Regions from separate parts of the Paenibacillus shunpengii genome, predicted to be linked through region 2. Evidence: predicted binding sites of a transcription regulator. Region 2 holds the regulator's gene; the other holds the start of a gene.

Region 1 (16,675 bases), on a different contig from region 2:
GGAAACAGCTCGGGAGCAGGTGCAGCCTTCTCTTCATTGTCTGTCATCAGCTCTTTGCCGAAGACATGCTCGAATACTTCATCCACGGACTCAACAGGAATAACCTTCAAGCCATCCAAACCTTCAAAAATGGTCTGCCAGTTGTCTGCGGGAATAATAACCGTCTTAGCTCCAGCCTGAAAAGCAGCCTCTACCTTAGCCAGCACACCGCCGATTGGCTTTACTTTTCCATGAATGCTGATCTCACCTGTCATTGCCAGCTCATGATCGACGGGAATCCCCTTAATTGCAGAAGCAATCGCCGTTGCCATGGCAATTCCCGCGGAAGGACCATCTATTGGTGTACCTCCTGGAAAATTGATATGAAGATCGTAGTTAGAAGGCTCCAGCCCCATTGATCTGAGTACGGTGATTACATTTTCTACAGACCCTTTGGCCATGCTCTTCCGACGGAGCGTTCTTGAACCGCCGCCAATCTCCTCCTCATCGACAACTCCCGTGATGTTATATGTTCCTTTCCCCTTCATTACAGGCACCGCTGATACTTCGATCTCAAGCAGCGCGCCCATGTTAGGTCCGTATACAGCAAGACCATTGACAAAGCCCACTTGCGGAACACTTGGCACCTTCCTGTCTGGTCTCGGCTGAATCTGACTGCTGCTTGCGACCCATTCGAGATCCGCAGCACGGAGTTCATCCCGATTCTCAGTCAGAGCAAGTCCTGCGGCGAGCTGTACGATATTCACCGCTTCACGACCATTGGTGGCATATCTTTTAACGACCTCCACCGCTTCAGGATTGGCTGCAAAGCCAATTTTACTGATCGCATCCTCTGCTATTTGTCCAATCTCTTCGGGCAGCAGTGCGCGGAAGAAGATCTCCATGCACCGGGAACGAAGAGCCGGAGGAATTTCGTGAGGTGAACGGGTCGTTGCCCCTACCAAACGAAAATCAGCCGGCAGACCGTTTTGGAAAATATCGTGGATATAAGCAGGAGTATGCGTATCTTCAGAGTTATAGTACGCACTTTCCAAAATAACTTTACGATCCTCTAACACTTTGAGCAGCTTGTTCATCTGAATCGTATGAAGCTCACCAATTTCATCGACAAATAAAATCCCGCCATGCGCCTTCGTAACAGCTCCTGGTTTAGGCTGAGGAATACCTGCAACGCCCATTGCACCTGCACCTTGGTATATCGGATCATGAACAGAGCCAATCAGTGGATCGGCAATGCCGCGCTCATCGAACCTGGCAGTTGTCGCATCAATCTCCGTAAATTTGGCATCTGCTTTGAAGGGAGAGGATGGATTTTTTTTGGCTTCCTCCAAAATGACCCTCGCTGCCGCTGTTTTACCTACCCCTGGAGGCCCATAAACGATAACATGCTGTGGATTTGCACTGCACAGTGCTGCCTTCATCGCACGGAGCCCATCCTTCTGACCGACAATATCCTCCATCTTGGCTGGACGGGTCTTCTCGGCAAGCGGTTTAGTCAGCGATATGGAGCGAAGCTTTCTCAGCTTGTCGAGTTCCTTCCGAGACTCACGTTCAACTGCACTTTTATTGTTTCTTTGTCCACGCAGCATATTCCAGAAATAGAGCCCGATCACGACTCCGAAAAACAAATTGATTAACATGACAATAATGGTTAACTCAGTACCCATATTAGGTGTCCCTCCTGTTCTTTACGTTCTTACCATAAAAAGTTCGATACATGGTAGTATAGCCTTTTCACTCCGGCATAAACGTAGAAAATAGAAGTTCTCTTATAGATTTGAACACCAAACATGAACAGAAGACATTTCTTCAAGTAGGCAAAAAGAAAACTGCTTCCTATACGAGGAAGCAGTGATGAGTAAATTCTTATTTTAGAAAAAAAAGATTAGTGCTTGCGTCCCGGAATAACGCCGGTTGCTTCATACACTTCTACAATCTTGTCGATTTCTTTCTTCAGCTCTTCAACCATTTCAGCCTCAGGCACTTTGCGGATCATCTCTCCATGACGGAACAGAAGACCTTCGCCTCGCGCCCCTGCGATCCCAATATCTGCTTCCCTAGCTTCACCAGGACCATTAACCGCACACCCCAGCACCGATACCTTGATCGGCACTTTGATTTGTGAAATATAATCCTCTACTTCATTAGCAATGGAGAACAAGTCGATATCCAGACGGCCGCAGGTCGGACAAGAAATCAGGGTTGCAGCATTTGTAATCAAACCAAAGGTTTTGAGCAGCTCACGGGCAACCTTAATCTCTTCAACCGGATCTGCACTGAGTGAAATCCGCATGGTAGAGCCGATTCCCATAGATAACAGAGCGCCCATGCCTGCCGAGCTCTTAATTGTACCTGAGAACAGCGTACCCGCTTCTGTAATTCCAAGGTGTAATGGATATGGAATGACCTGTGCGGCCTTAGTATAAGCCTCAATGGCCATTGGGACATCAGATGCCTTGAGCGATACGATAATATCATGGAAATCCAGCTCTTCCAGAATGCCAATATGGAACAAGGCACTTTCTACCATCGCGTCGGCTGTAGGATAACCGTATTTCTCAAGCAAATGATTCTCAAGCGAGCCAGCATTAACACCAATACGAATCGGGATTCCTTTTTCCTTACATGCTTTTACAACGGCTTCTACTTTTTCGCGTCTGCCGATGTTACCAGGATTAATCCGTACTTTATCAATACCATTCTCGATCGCTTTCAGTGCTAATTTATAATTAAAATGAATATCCGCAACGAGCGGAATATGAATTCTCTTCTTAATTTCCTTAATCGCTTCTGCTGCTTCATCATTATTGACCGTTACACGAACGATTTGGCATCCCGCTTCTTCAAGCCGCAAAATCTCAGCTACCGTTGCATCCACATCAGCCGTTTTCGTTGTACACATACTTTGAATAATGACTTCATTGCTTCCGCCAATGGTAATGTTGCCGACTTTTACGGGACGTGTATCTTGTCTTAAAAACATGATTCCTTTCTCTCCCCATAACGTCAAATCTCCACCCGCAAGAGGCCTGGAAAAATCCAGTATAAATAAACCTCATTACGAGTGGAGTAAGACTTGTTTATTTAGGCACTCTCTTCTTGCTTCTTATCTTTATCACCATGCAGTTCAGGTGCTGTCTTCTCTTCAACAACCTGCTTCGTAATTACACACTTTGTAACATCCTCACGAGAAGGAATTTCATACATCACATCAAGCAGCAGGCTCTCTATGATCGCACGAAGTCCACGGGCACCCGTATTACGCTTAATCGCTTCCCGAGCGATCGCTTCAAGTGCTTCCTTCTCAAATTCGAGAGTTACGTTATCGAGCTCCAGCATCTTCGTATATTGCTTAACCAGAGCATTCTTCGGCTCAGACAAAATACGAACAAGTGTCGCTTCATCAAGCGGCTCCAATGTAGAGATGACTGGAAGACGTCCAACAAACTCTGGGATGAGACCGAACTTGAGCAAGTCCTCTGGAAGAACCATTCCGAGGTACTCACCCGGCTTCAGATCCTTCTGCTCAGCAGAAGAGTTGAAACCAATCACTTTTTTGCCGATACGGCGTTTGATCATTTGCTCGAGTCCGTCAAAGGCCCCGCCGCAGATGAACAAAATATTTGTCGTATCGATTTGGATGAATTCCTGATGAGGATGCTTACGTCCGCCTTGTGGTGGAACGGAAGCAACCGTACCCTCTAGAATTTTGAGGAGGGCCTGCTGTACGCCTTCACCGGATACATCACGTGTAATCGAAGGGTTCTCCGACTTACGTGCTACTTTATCAATCTCATCGATATAAATAATGCCGCGCTCTGCCTTCTCTACATCATAATCGGCAGCTTGAATGAGCTTGAGCAGAATATTCTCAACGTCTTCACCTACGTACCCTGCTTCTGTGAGCGAGGTAGCGTCTGCAATCGCAAATGGAACGTTCAAAATCTTAGCCATAGTTTGAGCCAAGAGCGTTTTACCAGAGCCCGTTGGTCCCAATAGCAGAATGTTACTCTTCGACATTTCTACATCGTCAATCTTGCTCTGTGTATTAATGCGCTTGTAATGATTATAAACGGCAACAGACAGCGATTTCTTCGCTTGCTCCTGACCGATAACATACTGATCCAAAATATCACGAATCTGCATCGGTTTTGGAATATCCTTCAGATCAATCTCTTCGTCATGACCGAGTTCTTCCTCTACAATCTCTGCACACAGCTCGATGCATTCATCACAAATATATACCCCTGGTCCAGCGACAAGCTTACGAACCTGTTCCTGGGATTTACCACAGAAAGAACATTTAAGCTGCCCTTTCTCATCGTTAAATTTAAACATCTAACCACCCCTTTAAGAATTAATCGGTCTGGTGAGTACTTGGTCAATGATACGGTATTCTAAAGCTTCTTCCGCGCTCATAAAATAGTCGCGGTCCGTATCACGCTCGATTTTATCAAGGGGTTGACCCGTACGCTCCACATAGATCTGATTAAGCTTCTGACGCGTTTTAATAATCCAGTCGGCGTGAATTTGAATATCGGATGCCTGACCTTGGATCCCGCCAAGCGGCTGATGTATCATAACTTCACTGTTCTCCAGCGCAAAGCGCTTGCCAGGTGCACCCGCAGTGAGCAGTAGTGAGCCCATGCTGGCAGCCATCCCTACGCAGATGGTTGAAACGTCTGGCTTAATAAATTGCATTGTATCATATATACCCAACCCTGCAGTAACAGAACCACCTGGTGAATTGATATATAAGCTGATGTCCTTCTCCGGATCCTCTGCAGCCAAGAATAAGAGCTGAGCAATAACGCTGTTGGCCACATCATCATCTATTGCACCGCTGAGGAAGATAATACGATCCTTCAATAGTCTTGAATATATATCGTAAGAACGTTCACCGCGATTAGTTTGTTCAACAACCATAGGCACGAGATTCATGTTCCGACCTCTTCTCCATAATAGAATCTTACTGCCACATTAATCAGGGTTAAATAAATATCAGTCTTAATTTTATCATGTTCCCTGTTCAATGTCATTTATGACTACTTTCCTCAGCCAAGTAACTGCTAAAGAGAAAGCTTGATCATATTTAACCATTTTTTTTATGTATGTGCAAATCGGACTTCCATCCTATGGAGCTAAGACCTATAACTCAAGTATATGGAAGGTACAGTTAAAATATCACGACATCTCACTGATTACCATTTAATAATATATTTAACTATAAAATGGATATTCATGAGAAGAAATAAGGCACGTTTAGTAAAATACTTTACGTGCCTTATCTGTTATATTTCTAACGTGATGGATGTGTAATCTTATTCTTCAGTTGCTTCTACAGCAGCTTCCTCAGCTGGAGCGTCAACTTCTACGCTGTTTGCAAGAAGGAAGTCAATCGTTTTACGAAGCAGAACTTCTTCACGAAGGCTGTCGAAAGAACCGTTGCTTTCGAGAATTTGACGAATCTCTTCTGGAGTACGTCTGAAGGAAGTCGCCATATTATTCAGCTCTTCGTTAACATCCTCATCGGATACTTCAATGTTCTCTTGCTTACCAATTGCTTCAAGAACCAGGTTGTTGCGAACGCGCTTCTCAGCATCGCCTTTCATTTGGTTTTGAAGATCTGCTTCCGTTTGACCAGAGAAGCTCATAAACATTTCAAGGTTCATGCCTTGTTGACGAAGACGGTTGTCAAAGTCACGCATCATGTTGCGAACTTCGCTGTTAATCATTCCTTGTGGAATTTCAACTTCTGCGTTAGCAGCCGCTTTTTCAACAACAACATTCTCTTGGTTTGCTTTTGCTTCTTCTGCTTTGCGCTCAGACAGCTGCTTCGTAAGATCTTCTTTGTACTCAGCAAGAGTATCGAATTCACTTACGTCTTTAGCAAACTCATCGTCGATTGCTGGAAGCTCTTTGCGTTTGATTTCATGCACTTTCACTTTGAAGATGGCTTTCTTGCCAGCCAGTTCTGCTGCATGATATTCCTCAGGGAATGTCACTTCAACATCCTTGTTGTCGCCAGTAGCAAGACCGATCACTTGCTCTTCAAAGCCAGGGATGAATGTGTTAGAACCCAGTTCCAGGGAGTAACGCTCAGCTTGTCCACCGTCGAACAGCTCACCATCAACAGAACCTTCATAGTCGATTACTGCGATATCGCCGGACTCAGCTGTACCTTCTTCGATAACTACAAGCTCAGCATGACGTTGTTGCAAACGCTCAAGCTCAGCATTCAGTTCTTCTTCGGAAACTTCTGTGTTTGCCTTAGGAACTTCAAGTCCTTTGTACTCACCAAGTTTAGCTTCAGGTTTAACGACAACTTTCGCTTTAAATTTGAAAGCTTCACCTTTAGCGAATTGATCGATGTCCACTTCTGGTTGTTCAACAGGGAAGATTTCTGTTTGATCAACAGCTTCCGTGTAAACTTCAGGAAGAAGGATATCAATTGCGTCTTGATACAGGCTCTCTACGCCGAAACGAGCTTCAAAGATCGAGCGAGGCACTTTACCTTTACGGAATCCAGGTACATTTATCTTTTTAACGACTTTATTAAAAGCCTTGTCGAGAGCAGCAGCTACACGATCTGCTTCTACTTCAACTTCAAGAACCCCAAGGTTCTTCTCTATTTTTTCCCATGTTGCTTTCATTTATGCTTTCCCCTCCAAATTTCACATGTTAACCATGTCAAGCGCGTACAAAATAACCATTTTAGTATAAACAACATTAAATGCAATTTCAAGGGTAAACCCTTGCAGGCGTCAAAAGGAAGTTTTCGGCTATTTCACATCCAGTCCGCCGGATACAAATCGTTTAATAGATCGGTATGCCTGCTCGAATCTAAATCTCACTTCACTCGTGATTTCATAGACCCTTCTAATCTCTTCTTCGTCCAGTGATCCGCCCAGACTCTCAGCGACTGCCGCATGGAGCGCCGCAGCCCATATATCGAGTGTCGAATCATCGCCTTCAAGCATAGAGCGGTAGTCGCTTGTGCCATATACAGCCATCACATATTGAGACCACAATTCCTGAGCAAAATAAAATAAGGTCGGTTCATGTACTTCCGTCTGATCTGCCACCAGTTCCAGCACTCGAATAATTGGAAATGGAAATTCATCCGGCTTCAGTGGAATAGATTCCACCTCAACCTCCACTTTCTCCGATCCTCGTGTAAGAGATACGGTTGCCTGAGATCCTCTTTTTCGCAAGGTCTGCAGCACTCGAAACTGAAGCAACGGATGCAGCTTACGCTGCTGAAGCCACTCGCACAGCGAATGATCAATACCCGGGGTTTCGATATAGGCAAGCTGATCCAGTGCCAGCATCGTCTGCTCGCTCAGCGGCTCTTCCATGACCGTTCTTAGCAGCTTATCTGCATATGCTCCATCTTCCGCCATTTTATTTCGGGCATTTTGACGAGCAAAATCCTCTTCACTCTCTTCCAAATCCTCGTCATTTCGTCCGTCTTCTCTCTGATCACGATCTATATATTGAGGGAAAGCTGCACGCAGCCAGTCCAGCAAAGCTTCCCATTCTTCATAATTCCGTTTCTCCTGCCCTTCGCATTGAAGCAGGAACTCAAGCAAACGCATCGCTTCCGAATAGCGCTCATTCTCCAGCATTACAGTAAGCTGAATCTGATAGTAATCCAGCGTCTTCGGGAAGAGAACAATATTTTTCTCTTTGGTTTGGGAGTTCGTATCGCTCATTATGACTGCCTCCTCTCTATCCGGTTTAACGACAACCAATCGACTTGTTGAATTATATAGAAACTACATATCCGTGTATAGCTCTAATATATTAACATAACCGATTCCGGTCTAAAAAAAACATGTTCTAGCTTATTTCATTGAGACCAGGGATATGTTGCGTCAGATAAATAGCCTTACGGCTGACTGCGATGCGATTGCTATCGATGCCTATGCTTCGACGAACCCCATTTGGGCTTCTTATCCCCACGGACGCAAAAAAGAGACACCCTTTCGGTTGTCTCTCACCGTCCCACTCGGGGTACAGCCTTACGGCTGACTGCGATGCGATTGCTATCGATGCCTATGCTTCGACGAACCCCATTTGGGCTTCTCATCCCCACGGACGCAAAAAAGAGACACCCTTTCGGTTGTCTCTCTTTTTTTACGTCCCAGGAGGGATTCGAACCCCCGACCGACGGCTTAGAAGGCCGTTGCTCTATCCTGCTGAGCTACTGGGACAAATTCAAGCGCGAGATATATCGTATCATATATATGTGATGATAGCAAGCGTAAATTGTAAAGTTTTTTATTTAGTTAGGTTACGGACGCTATCGATGCCTATGCTCCGACGAACCCCCATTTTGGGTTCTCATCCCCGCGGACGCAAAAAAGAGACACCCTTTCGGTTGTCTCTCACCGTCCCACTCGGGGTACAGCCTTACGGCTGACTGCGATGCAATTGCTATCGATGCCTATGCTCCGACGAACCCCATTTGGGGTTCTCATCCCCGCAGACGAAAAAAAGAGACACCCTTTCGGTTGTCTCTCACCGTCCCAGTCGGGGTACAGCCTTACGGCTGACTGCGATGCAATTGCTATCGATGCCTATGCTCCGACGAACCCCCATTTGGGGTTCTCATCCCCGCGGACGCAAAAAAGAGACACCCTTTCGGTTGTCTCTCACCGTCCCAGTCGGGGTACAGCCTTACGGCTGACTGCGATGCGATTGCTATCGATGCCTATGCTCCGACGAACCCCATTTGGGGTTCTCATCCCCGCAGACGCAAAAAAGAGACACCCTTTCGGTTGTCTCTCTTTTTTACGTCCCAGGAGGGATTCGAACCCCCGACCGACGGCTTAGAAGGCCGTTGCTCTATCCTGCTGAGCTACTGGGACAAGATATGTACTTATTTTCACAGTGCGATATTTATTATATCGTATAATCTGTATTTGTCAAAGTATTTTTTATGTATCATCACATGCGATGAAGGGTAATATGATTTAAATATTAGGAAAATTCAAAAGGAGCGTTATTTCATGCGACAGCTGTTATCTTCCCTTAGTTATTTCAGTATCTTTTTTGCCCCCTTCCTGTTTCCCTTAATCATATGGATTGTAGCCAAGGACGATTACATAACCAAACATGCGAAACGCGCATTATTCTCACATGTATTCCCTTTCGTTGCAGCGATTCCATTGCTTTATTTTCTGTTCACCGCAGACCATCCTGCCTCGATTATAGGATACATCATTGTGTTTTTTGTCATCTATTTCGGTTCATTTATTTATAACGTCTACCAAGGTATCAAATCATTAAGAGAAGCAGCGTAACAACAACTTAGCATAACAGTTCAAAAACCAGCCTCGAGCGGCTGGTTTTCATTTTATCTTCATATGAATCCATTTTATCTTACTGCCAAGTTACTTGAACTCTAAACCAGGTATGAAATAAATAACGTCGCCGTACCAAAGTACACCGTTAAAGAGAACAAATCATTCAGCGTCGTAATAAGAGGGCCGGAGGCTACTGCCGGATCGATCTTCAGCTTATGCAGCAGAATAGGAATAATCGTCCCGGCCATCGTACCAATCACAATGGTTAGAATCAGAGAGAAGCCGATAACGGCACCTAGAGCAAAGCTGCTCTGCCAAATTCCCGCAACAAGCGCTACGCTTATTCCACAAACGGCTCCAATGGTAAATCCGACTCTAAGCTCTCTCCATAGTAGACGTAATATGGCTCCTCCGTTCATTTTGTTCTGTGGTGTCAGCCCTCGAATGACGACCGCAAGCGATTGTGTTCCCGTATTCCCGGTCATTCCTGCGATCATCGGCATGAAGAAAGTGAGAGCCACCACTTGACTGAGCGTCCCCTGAAATATACTTATAATGCTTCCAGATAGCAGCCCGAGGAATAACAGCATAATAAGCCAAGGAAGTCTTCTTTTGGCCGCGGTTAGGAAATGTGTGTTAAAATCAATCGTTTTGTCGGTACCCGCCAGCTTGTTGATATCCTCGTTCGCTTCTTCCCTCAAGACGTCCAGCACGTCGTCAAACGTGACAACTCCAATCAATTTGCCCGCTGTATTCTCAACTGGGATCGACACGAGATCATATTGTTCGAATAAGTGCGCAACCGCCTCCTGGTCCATATCCGCTGATACCTTGACCACATTTTCTCTCATTAAATGCTCGATAAGCTCTGTATCTGAAGCAAGCACGAGATCTCTATAGGTGGTAAGCCCTATGACTTCTTTGTTTTCATTTAATACATACAGATCCTGTACATCATTGGTCAGGTCTGCAAAATGCTTCACCTTTTCGACTGCCTCGCGAACCGTATATTTGGCATAGAACCACACATAACGGTTCGTCATGATACCGCCCGCTGTCTCCGGTCCATAATTCATTAGCTCCCTAACGGTCTCCCGCTCCGAAGCCTCCATGATCGAGAGCATGTACTCTCTAACTTCATCTGTCATTTCGCCCATCAAATCGGCCAAATCGTCGTTATCCATTCGATTCAGCACCTGAGCTGCGCGATCCTTGCTCAGAATATATAAGGCTTCAATTTCTACTACGGGCTCAAGCTCGCTCAGCATCTCAGCTAATAGCTCCGTATCGAGTGCATCCATAAATCGAGGCCGGTAAGCTTCATTTAGTGCTAAATAGATCGTGGCCAGGTCATATGCTTCCCACTCTTCAAATTCATCGTGCATCTCTTCTATGCTGCCGCGCCTGACAGCGTCCTCTATCGTGAGGGTTAGATCGTGCAGATCCTGTTCTCTGCTTCGAATATCGATGTCGTTCATATGGGGTTCACCTTCAATCTGTAATTAATCGTAAAATGCTGCTCTGTATCCTTCCTTAATGCGTTTACCCTGCTGTATAGGTATAAAATCATGTTCAAGCCTATTTCATGATATGTATTCCTCTGCAATATCCCGTATTGTTCCTCATATTTTTATAATAGACAGCCTCCATCCTTTCATCACTGAAAGAATGGAGGCCTGTGTGCAGCCCGGATTAGTTGCTGCTTCCTAAACGTGCTCTGTTCAGTTGCCGCTGGTGATTTTTATTCTTCGCAAGTACTTCACTAGCAAATTCATTTGCCAAACCGTGACGGTATTTCTTCGTTACCTTGTACTTTGAAGCCATCATATTCACCTCCCCGGGATACATCAGTATTATGTGTAATAAATGTGCTGAGTATTTTCTAATCACAAAAAAAGACTGCAAAGAAATTGGAGTTATCCATTCCATTTGCAGCCTCGTGTAAGTTTTATTTTTGCAATTTACTTAAAATATCTTGGTTCAATGTCCCGTAATTCAATAAGGACTGGAGAAACTGTCCCTTCTCCTGCTCGGCCGTTACAAGCTGACTGTTCTCAAACGCAACTGCTGTCGCATCCTCAAATGCTGCATTTTGATTATCATTGTACCAATCCAGAGCCAAATCATGATGATTACGCACGACTCTGTGCAGATCAAGTCCTGTTCCATACGCATTCTGCGCTACATATACAAGCAATGAAGGATCTCCCGCCTGAGCCGGCTCCACCGCTACTTCCACACAACGTACTCCATTTAATTCAGTGGTATTTGTAATTTTGGCATTTTGAATCACATACATGAGCCCATCTCCTGTTCTTATGTTAGGTTAATCGCCTTACGTTCATCCATTCCCGTTAACACTGTGACGGACAATCCCATATTGCGCTAAGTGACTGCGAGTTTCTCGCGTACCCAGCTGATAAATTTCGTTATACACGTTCTGAAGTGCTTGCTCATATAACGAGTTGACAGAGGCCTCTTCGGTGTCCGGCCAAGGGAAGATATAGCCCGGGAAGGCCTCTTCTTCTTTTTCCTGCATCAAGCTAAGGAGCCCTCTCAAATAATCTGCTTGCTCTGGCGTCGCCTCAATCACCCATTCGTAGGATGCTGCCTGCTGATCATTCAGAACAGAACGTCCGCCAACAGAAACAAAATACAGGCTTCTAGTCAAATTCATCGCTCCCAACACTAATATGCTCGCCTCTTATAGTTTCGGATGTGGACAGACATTTTATGCCTAATTTCGGCATATATTTGCTAGTACTGCTCGTGAAGAAAAAAGGGGATGAGGCATGACCGCTCTCCACACGCTGTTATATGAGCCTCTGAGAAGTTACGTAAAAGAAAGGATGAACAGTCATGTGCGGTATAACAGGATTTATACAATGGAATCGTGATCTTACCCAAGAATCAGAACTGCTTGTCCGCATGACGGAAAGCATGTCAAATCGCGGACCCGATGCCGGCGGAACCTGGATCTCGAATCCTTGTGCCTTCGGTCATCGCAGACTGAGCGTCATGGACCCGGAGAATGGGGCCCAGCCGATGATCATGAATCAGGGAGATACGCAATATACCGTTGTTTATAATGGAGAGCTGTACAATGCACCTGAGCTCAAAAAAGAGCTGGAGAACCGTGGACATCATTTCAAAACCAATTGTGACACCGAGGTGCTGCTTGCCAGCTATGCAGAATGGGGGCCTGAATGTGTTGAACGATTTAATGGAATATTTGCCTTTGTCATATGGGATAGCGGACGCGAACATATATTCATGGCCAGAGACCGGCTTGGAGTAAAGCCTCTATTTTACAGCGATCAGGGAGATCTGCTCGTGTTCGGCTCTGAACCCAAGGCACTGCTGCTGCATCCAGCGGTCGAAGCGGTTGTCGGACCTGAAGGCTTGGCTGAAGTATTCATCATTGGACCAGCAAGAACACCAGGTCACGGTGTATATTCCTCAATGAAGGAACTTCGCGCCGGGCATGCAGCCACATTTAACAGAAACGGATTCCGTTCTTACGCCTACTGGAAGCTCGTCAGCCAGCCCCATGAAGACGATGTGGATGCTACGGCAGCACAAGTTAGAAGTCTGCTCATTGACACCTTAGAACGACAGCTTGCTTCAGATGTACCATTAGGCTCATTACTATCCGGGGGACTGGATTCCAGCGCCTTGTCTGCCTTGGCCGTAGCGTATTACAAAAGAAACGGGCAAGGAAATATTGACACGTTCTCTGTCGATTATGTAGATAACGACAAGCATTTTAAAGCCCACTCTTTCCAGCCCAATTCAGATGCTCCTTATATCCAGCGAATGGTCGATGAGCTGAAGACGAATCATCATTTTATGGAGTTTGATACGGCGGAGGTTGTGGAAGCCTTGAACGCGTCTACGCTCGCCCGAGATTTGCCGGGGATGACGGATGTCGATTCGTCGCTTTATTTATTTTGCCGGGAAATCAAAAAGAAGGCGACCGTTGCCATATCGGGAGAGGCCGCAGACGAAGTATTCGGCGGATATCCCTGGTTTCACCGTGATGAAATGCTGAATTCAGGTACATTTCCTTGGGCGGTCGCCCCGAAGATGAGAGCCAGTCTCTTGTCCCCGGATATTGCTGAATGGACGCGTCCGCTTGAATATTTGAATGACCGCTATTCGGATGCGGTGGCGGAGACTCCTCTTCTCGCTGGAGAGACCGGCAAAGCAGCGCAGATGCGTGTCATGTCTTATCTTAACATCACCCGGTTCATGCCCACACTGCTTGACCGCAAGGACCGGATGAGTATGGGGGTCGGACTTGAGGTCCGGGTTCCTTATTGCGATCACAGGCTTGTGGAATATGTATTTAACATCCCTTGGGAGATTAAGATTACAGGTAATCGGGAAAAAGGTATTCTACGAAAGGCATTGGAAGGAATCCTGCCTGATGACGTGCTCTATCGCAAAAAAAGTCCTTATCCAAAGACGCATAATCCCGCTTATCTAGAGAGCGTTCGGCAGCAACTGCTGGATGTGCTGGATGATCCCTCATCCCCGGTGCTGCCTCTGCTGGATGTCAAGAAAATCAAAGAAATTGCAGCCTCTAAAGAGGCTTCTTCCAATAATCCTTGGTTTGGTCAGCTGATGTCCGGACCTCAGTTATTTGCTTACCTGACACAAGTAAACAACTGGTTAAAGACTTATAAAGTGTCTATTCGGTAATTGGGAGCACCAAGCAAGCACAAAGAGACCTGCTGTCAACAGCAGGTCTCTTTGAAGTATATGAAGATCTTAATCGGGTATTAACCGCCGAGCTTGGTCATTAAGTCCCGAAGTGCTGCACCGCGATGGCTGATGGCTTGCTTCTGGTCCATACTGAGCTCCGCCATGGTCTTCTCATAGCTTGGAAGATAGAAGAGCGGATCATAGCCGAACCCGCCGCATCCGGCGGTTTCGGAAGTGATGAAGCCTTCAACTGTACCATAGGATTCCAGCTTCTCTCCCGTTGCCGGATCATACAGCACGAGTGAACAGACAAACCGGGCAGGGCTAAGGAGCGGCTGCTCCGTATCCTCTCCCAGCTTGCGTGATTCAAGCTCGCTTAGCAGCTTCTCATTATTATCCGCGTCGGCAGCGCCTTCGCCGGCATACCGCGCCGAGTACACACCTGGAGCGCCATCCAGAAGATCCACACATAATCCGGAATCATCGGCGAGAACAGGCAGGCCAAGAGCATCGCCTACAGCTTTCGCTTTTTTCCATGCATTCTCGGCAAAAGTCATGCCATCCTCCACCACATCAGGTACATCCGGATAATCGTACATGCTCTTGACCTCTTTGCCAATCCGGGCAAAAGCGTGGGCAAACTCACGTACTTTTCCTTTGTTTTTGGTAGCGACGATAATGACTGGGCTGTCCAAATTGTTCATGCTGTCGATTAAGCCTCCCCAATCTTGCGGGAGCCGATCTTGAGTGCAATCGGTCCCAGTACTTCCTTCTGCTTCTCGATCATCTGAAGAATTCCGTGCTCGCCAAGGCTGAGCAGTTCATCCAGCTCTTTGCGGCTAAAGGGTCTGTCTTCCCCGGTCCCTTGCAGCTCTACGAATTCTCCGCTTCCGGTCATCACGATATTCATATCCACTTTGGCTTTGGAATCTTCCTCATAGTTCAGGTCAAGCAGTGCCTTGTCCTGAACAACACCAACACTGACAGAAGCCAGAAAATCAGTGATCGGAAACACGGGCAGCCGATGCTGCTGTGCAATTTTGTCCAACGCAATCGCCATTGCGACAAATGATCCGGTAATCGAGGTTGTACGGGTTCCTCCATCTGCCTGAATGACATCGCAGTCCAAAGTAATCGTACGCTCTCCAAGCGCATGCAGGTCAACGACGGATCTTAATGCGCGTCCAATGAGCCGCTGAATTTCCATCGTGCGTCCACTTAGCTTACCGCGAGCTGCCTCGCGTTGATTCCGAGTCTGTGTTGCTCTAGGAAGCATGGAGTACTCGGCTGTTACCCAGCCCTTGCCTTGTCCTTTCATGAAATGGGGCACCTTCTCGTCTACTGTTGCTGTACATATGACTTTGGTATCTCCTACTTCTATGAATACGGAGCCTTCCGCAAATTTGTTGGTACCCACTGTCATTGTGATCGGTCGCAGCTGTTCGCTGGTACGTCCGTTAGATCTCATGATATTGCCTCCTACGTCTTAAGCGTCCTGTATTAGTCCTTATCATTCTACCAAAATGCTTTTGTAAAAGCACCCTTTACAGATGCGATTCCTTAGATACCAATCTCATTAATATATTCCGGTTTCGTCACAGGCTCGCCATAGTTCTGTTCATCGATACCTATCACGGTTTGTTGATCATTAAACGTAATTTGCACCTTCGTATCAGCGTTGCCTGAATTATCCGCCACCGTTAAGACAACCGATTGAAGCAGCTCTGTCGGGATCGGGTCACCTTCTGCAAACATTTCATCTTTCAGCGCTACCGAGACTGTGCCATCCTCGCCAGTGACAACTGACTCCAGCAATGTTGCCGTGGTCAGCACCATCTCGAGTCCTTCACTGTCAGGACCTTTGATCAGCTCAGATAATGCGGACTCCACACGATTCGGACTCGGCTCAACCAGTCTTGTGACCGGAACATAATACTGTTCTCCTGCAGGGGATTCATCAGAGAAATACACAGTCACCGGACTGGAATTCGTGCTCAAGTGATTGCCCAGATCCAGATTGATACCGATTCCCCGGGTGAGCGATTGAGCCATCGGTGTTCCATTCACGGGCATCTCATTCAGTTTTTTGCCATCTACCCAGAGCTGTACGTTCTGAATATCCGGATTTCCGGTAAGGGTCCAGGTCACAGCCTCCATAATTTGACGCTCTTCCTCTGGCATGTATTCAGTGAACTTGGAATTAAATTCTACAACGGCCAGCTTCTCCTCCGGCGTAACCGTCACATCCATCACTTCGGTTCCCTGAGGCAGCACACCCGTAAAGCCATCAGGCATGTATCCCGAATAAGCACCGCCTGAGACAAGTGCTGCAAGTGAGGATTCCACAAAAGTAAGATCTGGGAGAGCCGGAAGTGACATTGAAACCGGAGCGAGCAGTCCATTCTGATCTTTCAGATATACCGTCATCTGCTCCGTCTGAACCATCTCTCCGTTGCCTTCTGCAGCCTGAATCATGGCAGATTCAAGGATCGGCGGGGGAGCATCAACACTGTCGGATGTTTGAGAAGAGAGGGCACTGCATCCGGCGAGCAGCACAGGAACGGTAAGCAGCCCTGCTGCAGATATCATTTTAACCTTGCGATGGAAACGGCTCATGTGAAAAGTCCTCCTAACAATTTTGTACAGTTTGTACTACT
Region 2 (16,675 bases):
TATCCAGAGTGTCACCGAGCAGCTTGCGCGCCATGGCGGAGCATTCGATATGCCAGCCTGGACGACCTGGACCCCAAGGGCTTTCCCAATAAATTTCACCGGGCTTTGCTGCTTTCCATAGAACAAAATCCTGCGGATTTTCTTTGCGTTCATCAACACCGATTCGAATGCCGAACTGAAGCTCATCGAGATTTTGCTTAGAGAGCTTGCCATACTCTGGGAATTTGTGTGTGCGATAATACACATCCCCGCCATTCTCATAAGCAATTCCTTCCTTGAACAGCTGATCAATAAAATCAATGATCAAATCCATATTCTCGGTAACTCTCGGATTATGGGTTGCTCTTGGAATGCCCAGTCCATCTAGGTCTTCGTAATAAGCTTTAATAAAACGATCGGCAACCTGCGGTACCGTGAGTCCTGTCTGCTCTGCTTTTTTTATCAATTTATCGTCTACATCCGTGAAGTTAACGACATAATTCACATCATTACCCACCGTCTCTAAGTAGCTGCGAACCACGTCGAAAAATATCATCGGTCTTGCATTCCCGATATGGATATAGTCGTATACTGTCGGTCCGCACACGTACATTTTCACTTTTCCCGGCTCCTGTGGAGTAAATACATCCTTGCTCCTTGTGAGCGTATTATAAATATGAAGCGCCATAATTCACGTTCCTTTCAATACATTTCAATCATTATATTGTACCACGTTTACGATTTGTTACCACGTATGACCGCTTCTTTACGGCCACCTTCATTCGCTGCTGATTTAAGCTGATCCAGCTCCTTCCGGAGAGTAACCAACTCTTGCTGCAGCTCACGCATGGAATCAACAACCGGATCGGGCAGCTGCTGGCTTAGTCGATCCACTCTCCGGCCATCCTGCTTAACGACCCGGCCTGGAATACCAACGACCGTACTATTTGGCGGAACCTCTCTTAGTACTACGGAATTTGCTCCAATATTGCTGTAATCCCCCACTTTGAAGGATCCCAACACTTTAGAGCCCGAGGATATCACCACATTATTACCAATGGTAGGATGTCTCTTTCCTTTTTCTTTACCCGTTCCGCCTAGGGTCACACCTTGATAAATCACCACATCATCACCAATTTCGCATGTTTCTCCAATGACAACCCCCATACCATGATCAATGAAGAGCCGATTGCCGATAGTAGCGCCTGGGTGAATCTCTATCCCCGTCATAAACCTGCTGAATTGAGAGATAATTCTGGCCACGGTGTACCATCCCCATCGGTAAAAATGATGCGCCAAGCGATGGGCCCAGATGGCATGCAAGCCGGAGTAAGTAAAGATCACTTCAAACCGACTTCTAGCAGCAGGGTCGTTATCAAAGACTGCCTGAATATCAGATTTCAATTTCTTAAACATATCTGTTCCCCTCTTCGCATCATTTACCCGTTTGTCTGAAGTAAATTTGACTCTGCTTGTTAGCGTGTATGTGAATCAAAAAAGACGCCTCTGCAGCCACATTCGGCTGCAGAGGCGTCTAACAAAATCGCGGTTCCACTCTGCTTAGGATTCGCATAACGCACGCATCCTATCTCGGACGTCCGTAACGAGGACGAGACGTCGCTACCTACCCGAAGTAGCTTTCCAGCAAAGCGGAAAGGTCCAGGTTCGGAGGCGCAGCTCCCAGGCGCATTTCGATCAGCAGAGCGTGAGATAACTTCCAGCCTTGAAGACTTGTTAAGGTCTTACCCGGTTATCTTCTCTGGTCCACGTTCATGACTGTGTACTTCTCCTGTTCACAGCTGTTCAGTATATTCATTCTTCCCCATAGGGGTACGCTTAATCACATTAGGACAAACAGAGCCTGCTTATCTTGATGTACTGCTTTTTATATATCTTAGCGAAAAGAACTTCGGCTGACAAGGATTATCCTTACTAGCCTCAGTACAAATTTAAAATTGGGCTTTCAATCGGCTTAACACCTTATCGCGGCCCAACAGATAAATGGTTGCATTCAAGTCCCGGCCATGGGTTTGGCCCGTCAATGCCACACGAATCGGCATGAACAGCTGTTTGCCCTTATAGCCTGTTTCTTTCTGCACTTCTTTGATCAAAGCCTGCATATGGGAGGCCGAAAAGTCAGCGGAAGCCTCTACTTTCTCAGCGAAAGCCTTGAGGACCGTTGGAACCTGCTCTTCCTTCAGAACCGATTCAGCTTCACCTTCAAATTGCACTTCATCCTTGAAGAACAAGGAAGCGAGCTTCACAATATCGGATGCTGCAACCATCTGCTCCTGATACAGCGCCACCAGCTCTTCTGCCCACGTCTGCTGAGCTGCATCAAGCTCACTTGGAAGTAGTCCCGCTTGCTGCAAGTGTGGAATCGCAAGATCTGCGATACGCTTCAGCTCCGCATTTTTGATATAAGAGTTATTAAGATGAGCCAGCTTATTCGTGTCAAATACCGCAGGAGACTTGGACAGCCTTGACGGATCAAAAATCTTGATCAGCTCATCCTTGCTGAAAATTTCCTCTTCCCCTTCCGGAGACCAGCCGAGCAGTGAGATGTAGTTAAACAGCGCTTCCGGCAAATACCCGAGCTTGTCATACTGCTCAATAAATTGAATAATCGACTCATCGCGCTTGCTGAGCTTCTTATGATTCTCATTGACAATGAGGGTCATATGACCGAATACCGGCGGTTCCCAGTCAAAAGCTTCATAAATCATCAGCTGGCGAGGTGTATTGGAAATATGGTCCTCTCCACGCAGAACATGTGTGATCTTCATCAAATGGTCATCAAGGGCAACCGCAAAATTGTAAGTAGGAATGCCGTCTTTCTTGACAATAACGAAGTCTCCAGTTTCTTTGGAATTAAAGGAGATTGTTCCTTTGACCATGTCATTAAAGGTATACACTTTCTCTTCCGGTACACGGAAACGGACACTTGGTACGCGGCCTTCGGCTTCATACGTCTTGCGTTCCTCTTCCGTCAGGTCACGGTGCTTGCCGGAATAACGCGGTGTCTCCCCGCGGGACATCTGTTCCTCGCGCTCTGCTTCAAGCTCTTCCTCTGTACAGTAACAGAAGTAAGCAAGACCGCGGTCAATCAAATCCTGCCAGTATTTCTTATAGATATCGAGACGCTCTGTTTGACGATAAGGGCCATATTCACCCCCAACATCAATACTCTCATCCCATTCCATGCCGAGCCATTTCAAATACGTCAACTGGCTCTCTTCTCCGCCTTCAATGTTCCGCTTCGTATCCGTATCTTCAATGCGGATAATAAATTTCCCGCCTTGATTTCTCGCATATAAATAGTTAAATAATGCCGTTCTTGCATTTCCGATATGCAAATGTCCTGTCGGACTCGGCGCATAACGCACGCGAACCTCCGTGCTCATAAGATCCCCTCCGATTCATTATTTCAAGATGATAGCACAGGTTCTATCAGGCATACAACCGATTGCGCAGCAATGCCCTCGCCCCGTCCTGCAAAGCCAAGCTGCTCTGTAGTCGTCGCTTTTACATTAACTTGAGAGAGCTCTGCACCCAGCGCCTTGGCAATGATCTCTGCCATTTGCGGAATATAGGGCGCCATCTTCGGCTTTTGGGCAATAATCGTCGAATCCACATTTCCCAGCTGATAGCCGCGCTCTACAGCAAGCTCCCATACTCGCTCCAGCAGCTTAAGACTATCCGCGTCTTTAAATACCGGATCCGTATCCGGAAAGTGCTTGCCGATATCACCAAGACCCAGCGCACCGAGTATGGCATCACTTATCGCATGCAGAAGCACGTCCGCATCGGAGTGTCCGAGCAGTCCTTTTTCATAGGGAATCGTGACTCCCCCAATAATACATGGCCTGCCCTCCACTAATTGATGAACGTCAAATCCTTGTCCTACACGGATCATAAGTCTACTCTCCCCTTTTTTGCATAAATACAGCATAATCCAGGTCATCCGGCGTCGTGATTTTAATATTCGTATACCGACCCTCTACGACCTTTACCTGCTTCCCAAGCCGTTCAATCAGCATCGCATCATCTGTGCCAAGAAACGCCTCCTGCATCGCCCGCTCATGAGCCTCAAGCAGTGCAGACAGACGAAAAGCCTGTGGTGTTTGGATACTCCACAGACTTCGCCGATCCGGCGTGGACATGATAATGCCCTCTTCATTTACTTGTTTGATCGTATCCTTTACAGGTACTGCAAGCACAGCAGCCCCATGCTCCATCGCAGCTTCCATACAGTTCTCGATAAGCTCCGGCGTCACAAAAGGCCTGACTCCATCATGTACAAGCACATAATCAGAAGTAAGCTGCTTCAAGCCTGCATACACAGAATCCTGCCTTTCAGAGCCTCCTGCAGTTACCCGAACCTGAGCTTCAAGGCCAAATTTATGAATCCACTCTTCACAGCGCTTAACGTCTGCAGCACCGGTAACGACAATCATCTCTTTGATTCGTGACACACGGCTGAACACCTCAAGCGTATGTATAAAGATGGGCTTGTCTTGCAGCAGCAGAAACTGCTTGCTCTCCGCGTAACCCATACGGGTACCCTTGCCTGCTGCCACAATGACGGCTCCCCATGAATTGTTCATGCTCTTAAACCCCTGCCTTGTTCATCTGCTTAAGCATTCAGCGCATTCAGCGATTGGAACACTCAATCTCCATCATACCGCTTTATTGAGCTTTTTCCAACAGTTTCGGCTTGGCAAAAATCATTCGTCCTGCAGAGGTTTGGAGAACGCTTGTCACAAGCACCTCCATCATCGTGCCGATATATTCTCTTCCGCCCTCGACTACAATCATGGTGCCGTCATCCAGGTAGGCTACGCCTTGACCATGCTCCTTGCCGTCCTTGATGATCTGGACCATAATTTCCTCACCTGGCAATACAACCGGCTTGACTGCATTAGCCAAATCATTAATGTTCAGTACCGATACGCCTTGAAGCTCACATACTTTGTTCAGATTAAAGTCATTGGTTACAACCTTGCCCTGAAGCACCTTGGCGAGCTTAACCAGCTTGCTGTCCACCTCAGATATTTCTTCAAAATCGCCTTCATAGATCAGTACTTTAATCTCCAATTCCTTTTGAATCTTGTTAAGGATATCAAGCCCGCGGCGTCCGCGGTTTCGCTTGAGCAGATCTGAGGAATCTGCAATATGCTGGAGCTCCTCCAGTACGAATTCAGGGATGACGATGGTCCCTTCGATGAACCCTGTCTTGCAGATGTCCGCAATCCGGCCATCAATAATGACGCTCGTATCTAGTATCTTATGCTCTTCAATCCGTCTGTCTTCACTTATCGCTCCGTTATTCCAACGTCCTGAAGTCCAGAACGTTCCTAGGTCCTCTTTCTTCGCAAGACCCACCCGAAGTCCCATGTAACTGAAGACAAGCATCATAGCCACTTGAAGCAGCTCTCCTGGCTTACCAAGCCAATTGAATGACGGATAAAGAAGTATAGCGAACAATAATCCAATTCCTAGCCCCAAAGCCCCCGCTGCCAATTCACTCATAGGAACACGAGCGAGCTTCGTAACTCCTTCTTCTACCCTTAAATTCACCACAGAACCCAGTGTACTGCATAGTAAAGTAAATACTGCAACCCCTGTCAGCATCCATAACGCAAGTGCTGTTGTCGTCCCCAGCCTGTCTGCCAGTTCACTTAACCAAGGGACCGTTACTCCTACTGAATGATATAACGCATAACCAGACCATGCTCCCATGAATCCGGTCAATGTTAAAATGACTTTTTTCCACATGTCCCTTCACCTCCTTTGACCTTTTCCTTAACCAGTATGAACCAATTCGGAAGGTCCTAATCCTGTAGGGCAGGATATTTAAGGAAAAATATCTCAACAATCTCCTCTCATTTCACATGAAGGTGATTAAAGCACATTTGATGCTCCGTCTCGGGGTAAGTATCTAACTGTAAATCATGGTTGAAAATGGTTTATAGGGTGGCATATAATAAGTTCAACTGAAAACACACCGAGGTGAATATAAGGAATGAGCACTTCCAGCCTGCAAACCTTTCAAGACCAAGTATCCGAATTGTTGCTCCGTCACCGTAGTCTGATTGATGTGTTGTCAAAGTTAGGACAAGCCGATGCTTCTGTTAATCGTGCAGTTTCCAAGGCCATTACGGAGTGCGGATGTATTGAACTTCATGCTTCCAAGCAGTCATACACACCTAACGGGAACTTGGAGGACGCTAGATCTTCTGTAGAGACGCATGTACATGGAGATCTGTGCGATCATTGTAAAGAGATTGTCAGCTCAGAGCTTGGACGCAATCTGTTCTATATGTCGGCGCTTTGCAATCTGCTCAATATTCAGCTCGAGGACGTCCTTGAGAATGAAGCCAACAAGTGTTCCACACTAGGCATATTCAACCTATCGTAACGAAATTAAAATGCAAGTAAATACTTAATAAGTTCTGCCAATATACACAGCCTTCTACACCCTATTGATCCTCGCTACTATGAATGAAACAGCACAAAAAAAGCATTTATTCTCGTCGTGTTATACGAAAGAATAAATGCTTTTTTTATTTGAATGAGCATCTCTGCTCGATTTTTCCCTAATAACGATGTGATGTTTCGTCTTCCTGGCTCTTGTTCCGATTGCGTCTGCGATGAATGTAGCGTTGTACACTATGGTACATGCCGTATACGGCATACAACACCAAAGGAATAAATACAAACATGGATAATTGCTCAGAGAACAAAAATGCAAGTGCAATCGAAAACAAAACGACCAATGGAGCGATCCATACTGCTTTTTTGGGAATGCCTACTTTTTTGAAATTCGGATATTTCAGCGAACTGATCATGAGATAGGATAACAGCAGTGTAGCCACCATCATAAAGGGTGCAGAAATATCTTTGTTAAATAAGGACAGCAGTGCAAGTACACCACCTGCCGCCGGTATAGGCAGTCCTGTGAAATAACCGGGAATCCCGGGTTTAACATTAAATCGGGCTAACCTCAGTGCACCGCATATCGGAAATATGCTGGTTACGATCCAGGCAATACTTACTGGCGCTTCCTGAAACGAAACGGTGTACATCAAATAAGCCGGGGCAGCACCAAATGATACAATGTCAGATAGTGAATCCAGTTCTTTACCAAATTCGCTCTGCGCATTCAGCGCCCTTGCAATCCGGCCATCCAAGCCATCAAGAAGCATAGCAATAACCACCATAAAAGCGGCAAGCGTATACTGATCTTCTGAGGCCAGCAAAATGGCAATCATTCCGAGTGATAAATTACCCAAGGTAAATAAATTCGGAATTGATTTCGTTATCATCACGTCACCTCATATGTGCGGCAATAAAAAATAATCATATGTCATTCTGAGTTATTTAGATCTGTCTGTCAATGAACATTTGCTCCTGCAGGCGCTTCAATCCATCCTTAATCGTACGCGCACGTACTTCTCCGATACCGTCAACTTCGTCCAATTCTTCAATGGTTGCCATAATGACGTGCGGCAAGTGTTCAAACTGCTCCACCAAATTATGAATGATCACATTCGGCAGACGCGGGATTTTACTGAGAACACGGTACCCTCTTGGAGCCACTGATTCTTCAGAAGTCGCAGCGGATGCGGGATATCCGAGCAAACGAGCAATATGGTGGGTGTCCAGCAGTTCATCATCTGTTGAACGTTTGAGCCCATTCACGATCTCTTTGATCTTCTCATCGCTGTCATCCTTGGCATAGTCCTTATACAGAAGCATCGCTTCTTCTTCCGTATTACTGACAAGCTCCTCCATCTGCATGGAGATCAGCCGTCCTTCATTACCAAGCTCATTAATGTAACGTTTGATCTCCATCTTGATCCGAAGCACCATTTCCACACGCTGAATGACATTCACAACTTCAGGTATGGTCACGAGCTCTTCAAATTCAGACGCGCTGAGATTGGTCAAGGATTGATTGAGCACGGCCCTGTATTTCTCAAGCGTTTGTATCGCCTGATTTGCTTTGGTCAGAATTACGCCGATTTCCTTCAGTGCATACCGCAGTGTACCTTGGTAGAGCGTAATTATATTACGTCTTTGCGATATCGATACAACGAGCTTGCCTGTCTGCTTCGCAACTCTTTCGGCAGTTCTGTGGCGAATTCCTGTTTCAGAAGACGAAATAGAGGAATCAGGAATTAACTGCGTATTTGCATACAAAATTCGTTTTAAATCCTCACTTAAGATAATGGCTCCATCCATCTTGGCCAGCTCATATAGATAGTTTGGAGAAAAATCACAATTGATCGAAAAACCGCCATCCACAACCTCCATTACCTCAGGACTGTAGCCAACGACGATCAGCGCGCCCGTTTTTGCACGCAACACATTCTCCAGTCCCTCTCTGAATGGGGTTCCGGGCGAAACCAATCTTAAGAGATTATTCATTTTATCCAATTGGCTCGATTCTTTCATCTTTCAATGCCCCCTAATCTAAAGCAACCGCTAGTGCATCTCCGACGGTGTTTACACCGATAAGTTCTATTCCCTTCGGGTGCTTCCAGCCTTTTAGGCTCTTCTCTGGCATAATCACCCGTTTGAATCCAAGCTTCTGCGCTTCTTTGGCTCTCTGCTCCGCACGAGACACAGCCCGAACCTCACCCGTAAGGCCTACCTCTCCAAATACAACATCATATGGTTTGGTCGGCATATCCCGGAAGCTGGATGCAACACTGACAGCAACCGCCAAATCAATAGCGGGCTCATCCAGCTTCACCCCTCCGGCGACGTTTATATAAGCATCCTGGTTCTGTAAGAACATACCCTGGCGCTTTTCCAATACGGCAATGATGAGGGCCATACGATTGTAATCTACACCGGTAGCCATGCGTCTTGGAGAAGGGAACTGGGTTGCGGATACTAGCGCCTGAAGCTCAACAAGCATTGGACGGGTCCCTTCCATGCTGGCAGCAACAGTGGAGCCTGCTACCCCAAGCGGTCGTTCAGACAAGAACATCTCGGATGGATTGGCAACCTCGGTTAACCCGATTTCACCCATCTCAAAAATCCCCATTTCATTGGTTGAGCCAAAACGGTTCTTCACCGCACGAAGCAGCCGGTACGTATGATGTCTCTCGCCTTCAAAATAAAGCACGCAATCCACCATATGCTCAAGCATTCGCGGTCCTGCAATAGCACCTTCCTTAGTAACATGCCCTACAAGCACGGTCGCAATGCCCTGTCCTTTAGCGATTCGCATAAATCTTGAAGTACATTCTCTAACTTGTGCCACACTGCCCGGCGCACTCGTAATTTCCGGTAAATATACCGTTTGAATGGAGTCAATAACTAGAAAATGCGGCTCCACCTGTTTGACGGCTTCCTCAATCCGTTCCATGTTTGTTTCGCTGAGCACATACAGCTCAGGAGACAAGGCTTCCAGCCGATCTGCACGCAGCTTCGTCTGTCTTACCGATTCCTCACCGGAAATATACAGCACTCGCAGTCCTGCTGTGGTCATGGCATGAGAGGTTTGCAGCAGCAATGTAGATTTACCGATGCCCGGATCTCCGCCGACCAGAACTAGAGAACCCGGGACGACTCCACCGCCGAGCACTCGATTCAGCTCTTTAATACCCGTCAGGATGCGGGGCTCCTGGTCACTCTCTATGTTTATGATGGGCTGAGGCTTTTCTTTACTATCAAAAAGGGAAGAACCTCTCCCTTGTGTCTTAACGATACTTTCGGTTTCCTCCACCATGGAGTTCCAGGACTGACATCCTGGACATTTACCATACCATTTAGGGGCTTCATAGCCGCATTCGGTACAGTAAAACTTCGTTTTAACTTTAGCCACTTCACTTCTCCTTATTTTTACACTATTCGACTAAAATCGTCTTTAAGTGCAAATGCCGAATTTACTAAAAAAGGATTTAATAAAAGTTTAACATTGAATGCATTTTGACGTAAAGCTTAATTGCCAAACTTTACACAGGATGTATTTTTTCCAAGTCATCACTCTGGAATTGATGTGTATCTATTATGCATTTTTCTTAAAAAAAGGGTTCTTATCGCTCACGCGACAAGAACCCTTTCCAGTATATTCAGTTAGGCTTAACTACAACAATTAAGATGAGCTTGTTGTTGATACATTATCTTTTTTGGTAACAACCAGAGCTCCATCATTCACATCGATTAGAAGAGAATCACCCTTCGTGACGTTACCCGTGAGCAGCTCTTCAGAGAGTCGGTCTTCAATGTGCTTCTGAATTGCTCTACGAAGCGGTCTTGCCCCGTAGGCTGGATCAAAGCCTTCTTTGGCAAGGAATGCCTTCGCTTGATCGGTCAGCTCGAAGTCGACATCATACTCACGCAGACGTTTACGCAGCTCCTCCGCCATCAAGGTAACAATCTCACCGATATGTTTCTCCTCGAGGGAATGGAACACGATGATCTCATCAATCCGGTTAAGGAATTCAGGACGGAAGCTCTTCTTCAGTTCATCCATCACTTTACCCTTCATGTTGTCGTAATTCGCTCCAGCATCTACAACAGCTGTAAAGCCCAGTGTAGAATTACGTTTAATCGCATCTGCACCCACGTTCGACGTCAAGATAATGAGCGTGTTGCGGAAGTCGACTACACGACCCTTCGAATCTGTAAGTCGTCCGTCTTCCAGCACTTGAAGCAGGATATTGAATACTTCCGGATGGGCTTTTTCAATCTCATCCAGGAGAACGACAGAGTACGGCTTGCGGCGTACTTTTTCAGTCAGCTGTCCGCCTTCTTCATAGCCTACATATCCCGGAGGCGCCCCAACCAGTCTGGATGTGGAGTGCTTCTCCATGTATTCCGACATATCAATCCGGATAACGGCATTCTCATCCCCAAACATTGATTCAGCAAGTGCTCGAGCCAGCTCAGTCTTACCTACCCCAGTTGGTCCCAGGAAGATAAAGGAGCCCATTGGACGTTTCGGATCTTTCAGACCTGCACGTGCCCGGCGGATTGCACGGCTGACTGCTTTAACGGCCTCATCCTGCCCGATAACACGCTCATGCAGAATTCCTTCCATATTCATCAGTCGATCCGTTTCTTCCTGCTTCAGCTTGTTGACAGGCACACCCGTCCAGCTGGCTACGACCTGTGCGATATCCTCAGGAGTAACCTCGGAGTCCGTACGGCCTTGTTTTTCCTTCCACTGATTCTTCGTTACATCAAGCTCTTCGCGAATCTTCTGCTCTGTATCCCGCAGGGCAGCAGCCTTCTCGAATTCCTGGCTCTGAACAGCTGAATCCTTCTCTTTGCGAATATCATCGAGTCTGTTCTCAAGCTGCTTAAGATTAGGCGGTACTGTATAAGAGTTGAGTCTTACTTTGGAGCCCGCTTCGTCAATGAGGTCGATCGCTTTGTCCGGCAGGAACCGGTCTGTAATGTAACGATCAGACAATTTAACTGCCTGTTCAATCGCTTCATCCGTAATTTTCACACGGTGATGTGCTTCATAACGATCTCTCAAGCCGTGCAGGATTTGAATTGCTTCATCCACGGATGGCTGATCCACATTGATCGGCTGGAAACGACGCTCAAGCGCAGCATCTTTTTCAATATATTTACGATACTCATCCAGCGTAGTCGCACCAATACATTGCAGTTCTCCACGAGCCAAAGCCGGCTTCAGGATGTTAGAGGCGTCAATAGCTCCTTCTGCTCCCCCTGCTCCAATAAGCGTATGCAGCTCATCAATGAAGAGAATAATATTTCCTGCCTGGCGGATCTCATCCATAATCTTCTTGAGTCTATCTTCAAATTCACCACGGTATTTCGTTCCTGCAACGACAGAGCCCATATCCAGAGTCATTACGCGTTTGTCACGCAGCGTTTCAGGAATTTCGTTCGCGATAATCTTCTGAGCTAGGCCTTCAGCGATCGCTGTTTTACCTACCCCTGGCTCACCGATTAATACCGGGTTGTTTTTCGTACGACGGCTGAGCACCTGAATAACACGTTCAATCTCTTTACTCCGGCCGATTACCGGATCAAGGTTGCCTTCCTTCGCAATGGAAGTAAGGTCACGCGCAAGGCTGTCCAGTGTTGGTGTACTAACGTTAGCTTGGGCTCCGTTGTGACTGGACACCGCTTCGCTGCTTCCAAGCAATTGGAGCACTTGCTGACGAGCTTTGTTCAGGCTGATGCCCAGGTTGTTCAGTACTCGTGCTGCTACCCCTTCACCTTCACGGATAAGGCCGAGCAGAATATGTTCGGTTCCAACGTAGGTGTGGCCCAGTTTACGTGCTTCATCCATCGAGAGTTCAATGACTTTTTTGGCACGTGGTGTATATGCAATGTTCGTAGGCTGCTCTTGGCCGCGGCCAATAAGCGTTTCTACTTCATCTTGAATTTTCTCAAGTCCTAGACCCAGACCGATCAGAGCTTTGGCAGCAATGCCTTCCCCTTCACGAATCAGGCCGAGCAAAATATGTTCGGTACCGATGTTATTATGACCTAAACGAACCGCTTCTTCTTGAGCTAAAGCCAGCACTTTTTGCGCTCGTTCTGTAAATCTTCCAAACATCATAGTTCTTGCACCTCCACAAGTTTAATTGCCTATATCTCTATCCAGATTGCCCTTCACGGACAGCTCTGGCCGACAATCGTCGGTATCATCCCAAGCCGATTGCGATCCTCCTGTTAACTATACAAGAACAGCAATCAGTCAGGTTATTACTGTTATAATATCCAATAAAATAACGTATGGCTCTGACGGTGAATCCAATTACTTTTTCAGGTTTCTAATGCTTAAGAACATCTCGTATCATTTGTGCACGGTAGATGTCTCTCGCATTGGGATCCAAGACTTCTTCACCGAATTTTTTCTGTAAAAATCCAGGCTGAGTCATGACATTCAGTTCATTCATTTGCACAATAGAAGGCTCTTCAATCAAGCCAAGATCAATGCCTAGACGAACATCTGACAAGCGCTGCGCTGCTTCCTTGGAATCCATAATCACCGCATGGGATAGAATCCCGTAAGAGCGCATGACCCGGTCCATAATCCGCTGCTTCGAATCACGCATCAGTCTCTCGCGTGCATTGCGCTCATGGCCAATAATTTGAAGCACGACACTATATAAGTTCTCAATAATTTCGGCTTCAGACTGTCCTAATGTAATTTGATTCGATATTTGAAACAGATTTCCTGTCGCCTCACTGCCTTCTCCGTAAATTCCGCGAACCGCGAGACCTACTTGAGATACAGCAGTAAGCACTCGGCTAATTTGCTTCGTCATGACAAGAGCAGGTAAATGCATCATTACGGAAGCTCGGAGACCTGTACCCACATTGGTAGGACAGCTTGTTAGATAGCCCCTTCGGTCATCAAATGAATAATCGATATGGGCTTCAAACACATCATCAATCGCTGATGCTCTCTTCCATGCCTCCTGCACCTGGAAACCTGGGAATAAACATTGAATACGCAGGTGATCCTCTTCATTCACCATAATGCTGATGGATTCATCTTCACTGAGTATGACAGCTCCGTTTCTCGATTCGTTCGCAAGATCAGGGCTGATCAAATGTTTTTCCACCAGAACTTCTTTATCGAATTGATCCAGTTCATTCAGATTCAGTACATGGAATTCACCAAACCTATGAACCTCCTCAAATCCAAGAACATCAATAATGTTACGACGTACTTCTCTCGACTGCTCTTCTGTTGCCAGCATTGGAAACGGAAAGCTCTGTATATTACGAGCGACTCTTACCCGGCTACTGATGACAATCTCTGAGTCAGCAGCGGTATTCCGCATCCAATCACTAAGTGGTTTTTCGGTAAACCGGATATCCGACATGGTGCACACCTCCTTACTCTATTACCAAACTTTACTCCTGTGCTATCTCTTTTTCAAGCTCACGAATCTGGTCACGCAATTTAGCGGCCTCTTCGAATTCCTGCAGATTGATCTTCTCCTGCATTTCACGCTTCAATTCATCCACTCTGCGTTTCAAATGAATTTTCTCACCTGCGCGAACCGGAACTTTCCCGATATGTGTAGTGTTGCCATGCACCCGCTTCAGCAGCGGATCCAAGCGGTTTGAGAAATGATTATAGCAGGAACTGCAGCCAAATCGATTCAGCTTACTGAACTGACTAAATGTCATTCCGCATTGCTCACAGCGAAGCGTCTCCGGTGAGGGTGCTCCCGCTGTTTTATATTTACCTGACTCAAAATCCATAAGTCCTGACAAGAGTCCGTGAATAGAAAAGCCATTAGAGATGCCTGAGATATGGTCCCCTTTTTCCTTCGCACAGTTCTCACAGATATGAAATTCCGTCTTCTCTCCGTTTACAATCTTCGTAAAATGGAGCGTAGCCGGGCGTTCATTACATTGTTGACACATCATGACCGCTTACCTCCTTTGCCTCACATTCTTGATCATATGAACAATCCTATTCATTTGCCCAAGACCGAGATCAGCATTGCTTTGAGCATTCGAGCGCGAATCTGATCACGATAGGGAAGTTTAATAAGCAGTACTTCTCGCGATATAGCCGCTTTGACCAAAGCAGCCTCTCTACGGTTGAGGAATCCGGCCTCTTCCAGCTGATAGATAAGCCCTTCTGCTGACGTCTGATTAATCTCATCTCCAATATGCTGATGAAAATGCCCATTCAGAGCAAACTGTGCAGGAAGCTCCACACGCTGAATGCGAATATAGCCGCCTCCGCCACGCTTACTTTCCACCAGATAGCCTTTCTCAAGGGTAAACCTTGTGCTGATGACGTAATTAATCTGAGACGGTACACAAGAGAACTTATCAGCGAGATCGTTTCTTTGGATCTCAATCATGCCCTCAGAGCTATCCTGCAAAATATTTTTCAGATATTGCTCGATAATATCAGAAATATTGCGCATTCTACATCCCCCACTATATTAGCCCCTTAAAATACTTAAATTCATTACAATGATCATCTGTATCTAAGGGAAAGGCTTCCCAACTGGGGTCACTATCCATCCTTAAAATTACCCATCTTGGACAGATTGCGAATCTCAATTCATCTAGAAAACTTCATGAGAAGTCCTGCTACCCCTGATACATTACTCTGTTTGATCTCTGTTGACTTTGACTTTCTTTGACTTTGTATTCATTATACCACATTATGTAGAATTCTCAAGAGGGGTTCCTTTTCATTTTTCTCATTTTGACCTAAAATATGCGTCTTACGAAAAAAACTCCCCTGCATTGTTCAGGAGAGTCGATCTTCAAGTGTCTTACTTCAGCTAAGAAGCATCTAAGTTAAATTTAGAAGAAGTCCATAAAAAATGTTCGTCCGGCAGGAATCACTCGATCCAGCTCTGTTGCTCGAAGCGGATTACCTGCTAGTCGTTCCATTAAATAAAGTTCACGTGGCCGCTTGTAGCCCATAAACAACGCTGTAATTGATTGAATGTCACCAGATATATCAGCAGTTAACTTATCACCAGAAGATAGAGGTTCTATATTACCTTGTCCATCCTCGCTTACAGTCAGGTGCCAATATCCCGTATTCCAGGAGGCGGCAGAATCCTCTACTTGGATGACCAGATCCAAGCTGTGATTCACTTCAAACGGATATTGAGCAATAAAAGCACTAAGATCGACAATACGTGCCATAAAATAAGGAACAAGCTCCTGCTTCACTCTCGGCTCAGGTAACAAGAAGGGCAGCTCGTCATCTACAGGTACCATGTTCATCTTAAACTGCTCACTAGGGTGGTTTGCAAAATAAGTCAGCAGCGCCCGGCGAGCATTCTCATTTAGATAAACAAATTCATCGCATATTAGCTCTTTGTCTTTATTCTCGTAAAGCACATAGCCTTGCGGCTCTCCTTCAGAAGAGTAGTAAACTGCTGTGTGCCCATTTCCGTTCAGCACTGAGCGCTTCCACCATGTTTCATCACGGACTAACGTGCCATTATAACGACTGGCAAAGGATTGATATAATCCATCAAGTGTAGCGATATCCGTTACATCACGGACAATTTTCCCTTCGTATTCAACTCTTGGTGGGAGCTGGTGAGCTTGAATGAAATACCTTTTGTACTCAGCAAAGACCTCCCAGCCATATTTACGGTAAAATGGCACCAAGAAAGGGTGTAAGAACGATAAAGTCTGTCCCTGATTCTTCATTTCCTGCAGCGCATGCTTGAGCAACTGAGCAACATGTCCCTTTCTACGATTTTCCGGCCAAGTGGCGACCCCGGCAATGCCACCCATATCAAATACTTTGCCATTTACATATACCTGAAAAGGCAATAGAGTCAGCTTCGCTTGCAGTTCAGCTTCATCAAACAAGCCCCAGTATTGCTCGGGAACGAAGTGCTGTCGCCGCTGTTCCTTCTCTTCAGCAGTCAGCTTATATCTAAAAGCATATTCAGATAACTGTGTACTTACATCAAACTCTTCCATATTTAATTGCCGAATCTCCATGGTCCCACCTCACTGTTTTTATCATTTAGTAGGTTAGCATAATTCTAGTGTATATGTATTTAAAAAAGCGAATTAAAGGATCTAGTCTAGCAAGAGTGTGTCAGATCTATTTATAAATGTCAATCTCAAGAGTTTTATGTGAGAAATCATGCACGTAAAAAAGACACTATCGAATTTCATCGATAGTGTCTTATGTGTGCTTGGCGGCGTCCTACTCTCCCAGGACCCTGCGGTCCAA

The links. Region 2 encodes CtsR, which represses protease genes until heat stress. Its sites were predicted from a motif close to ATGGTCAATAAAGGTCAAACA; they were not measured.
Region 1: the regulator CtsR is predicted to act here: its motif matches at 5,080-5,100, upstream of clpP (ATP-dependent Clp endopeptidase proteolytic subunit ClpP).

What each region holds. Positions count from the first base shown of each region.
Region 1 is NZ_JBHUMJ010000010.1:19,016-35,690, reverse strand. Features, by position in the region: gene lonB (ATP-dependent protease LonB) at 1-1,667, opposite strand, end outside; gene ispG (flavodoxin-dependent (E)-4-hydroxy-3-methylbut-2-enyl-diphosphate synthase) at 1,886-2,983, opposite strand; gene clpX (ATP-dependent protease ATP-binding subunit ClpX) at 3,085-4,338, opposite strand; gene clpP (ATP-dependent Clp endopeptidase proteolytic subunit ClpP) at 4,351-4,941, opposite strand; gene tig (trigger factor) at 5,322-6,653, opposite strand; gene ACFSVM_RS21850 (hypothetical protein) at 6,783-7,715, opposite strand; tRNA gene ACFSVM_RS21845 (tRNA-Arg) at 8,143-8,216, opposite strand; tRNA gene ACFSVM_RS21840 (tRNA-Arg) at 8,800-8,873, opposite strand; gene ACFSVM_RS21835 (DUF4870 domain-containing protein) at 9,015-9,308, shown strand; gene mgtE (magnesium transporter) at 9,410-10,789, opposite strand; gene ACFSVM_RS21825 (hypothetical protein) at 11,004-11,138, opposite strand; gene ACFSVM_RS21820 (hypothetical protein) at 11,260-11,610, opposite strand; gene ACFSVM_RS21815 (hypothetical protein) at 11,653-11,982, opposite strand; gene asnB (asparagine synthase (glutamine-hydrolyzing)) at 12,171-14,015, shown strand; gene ACFSVM_RS21805 (XTP/dITP diphosphatase) at 14,096-14,722, opposite strand; gene rph (ribonuclease PH) at 14,731-15,486, opposite strand; gene ACFSVM_RS21795 (GerMN domain-containing protein) at 15,579-16,634, opposite strand.
Region 2 is NZ_JBHUMJ010000013.1:395-17,069, reverse strand. Features, by position in the region: gene cysS (cysteine--tRNA ligase) at 1-667, opposite strand, end outside; gene cysE (serine O-acetyltransferase) at 715-1,395, opposite strand; gene gltX (glutamate--tRNA ligase) at 1,929-3,383, opposite strand; gene ispF (2-C-methyl-D-erythritol 2,4-cyclodiphosphate synthase) at 3,407-3,895, opposite strand; gene ispD (2-C-methyl-D-erythritol 4-phosphate cytidylyltransferase) at 3,900-4,586, opposite strand; gene ACFSVM_RS25115 (PIN/TRAM domain-containing protein) at 4,669-5,757, opposite strand; gene ACFSVM_RS25110 (DUF1573 domain-containing protein) at 6,005-6,400, shown strand; gene pssA (CDP-diacylglycerol--serine O-phosphatidyltransferase) at 6,579-7,307, opposite strand; gene disA (DNA integrity scanning diadenylate cyclase DisA) at 7,363-8,439, opposite strand; gene radA (DNA repair protein RadA) at 8,453-9,820, opposite strand; gene clpC (ATP-dependent protease ATP-binding subunit ClpC) at 10,091-12,541, opposite strand; gene ACFSVM_RS25085 (protein arginine kinase) at 12,756-13,817, opposite strand; gene ACFSVM_RS25080 (UvrB/UvrC motif-containing protein) at 13,849-14,370, opposite strand; gene ACFSVM_RS25075 (CtsR family transcriptional regulator) at 14,421-14,882, opposite strand; gene ACFSVM_RS25070 (GNAT family N-acetyltransferase) at 15,271-16,437, opposite strand; rRNA gene rrf (5S ribosomal RNA) at 16,636-16,675, opposite strand, start outside.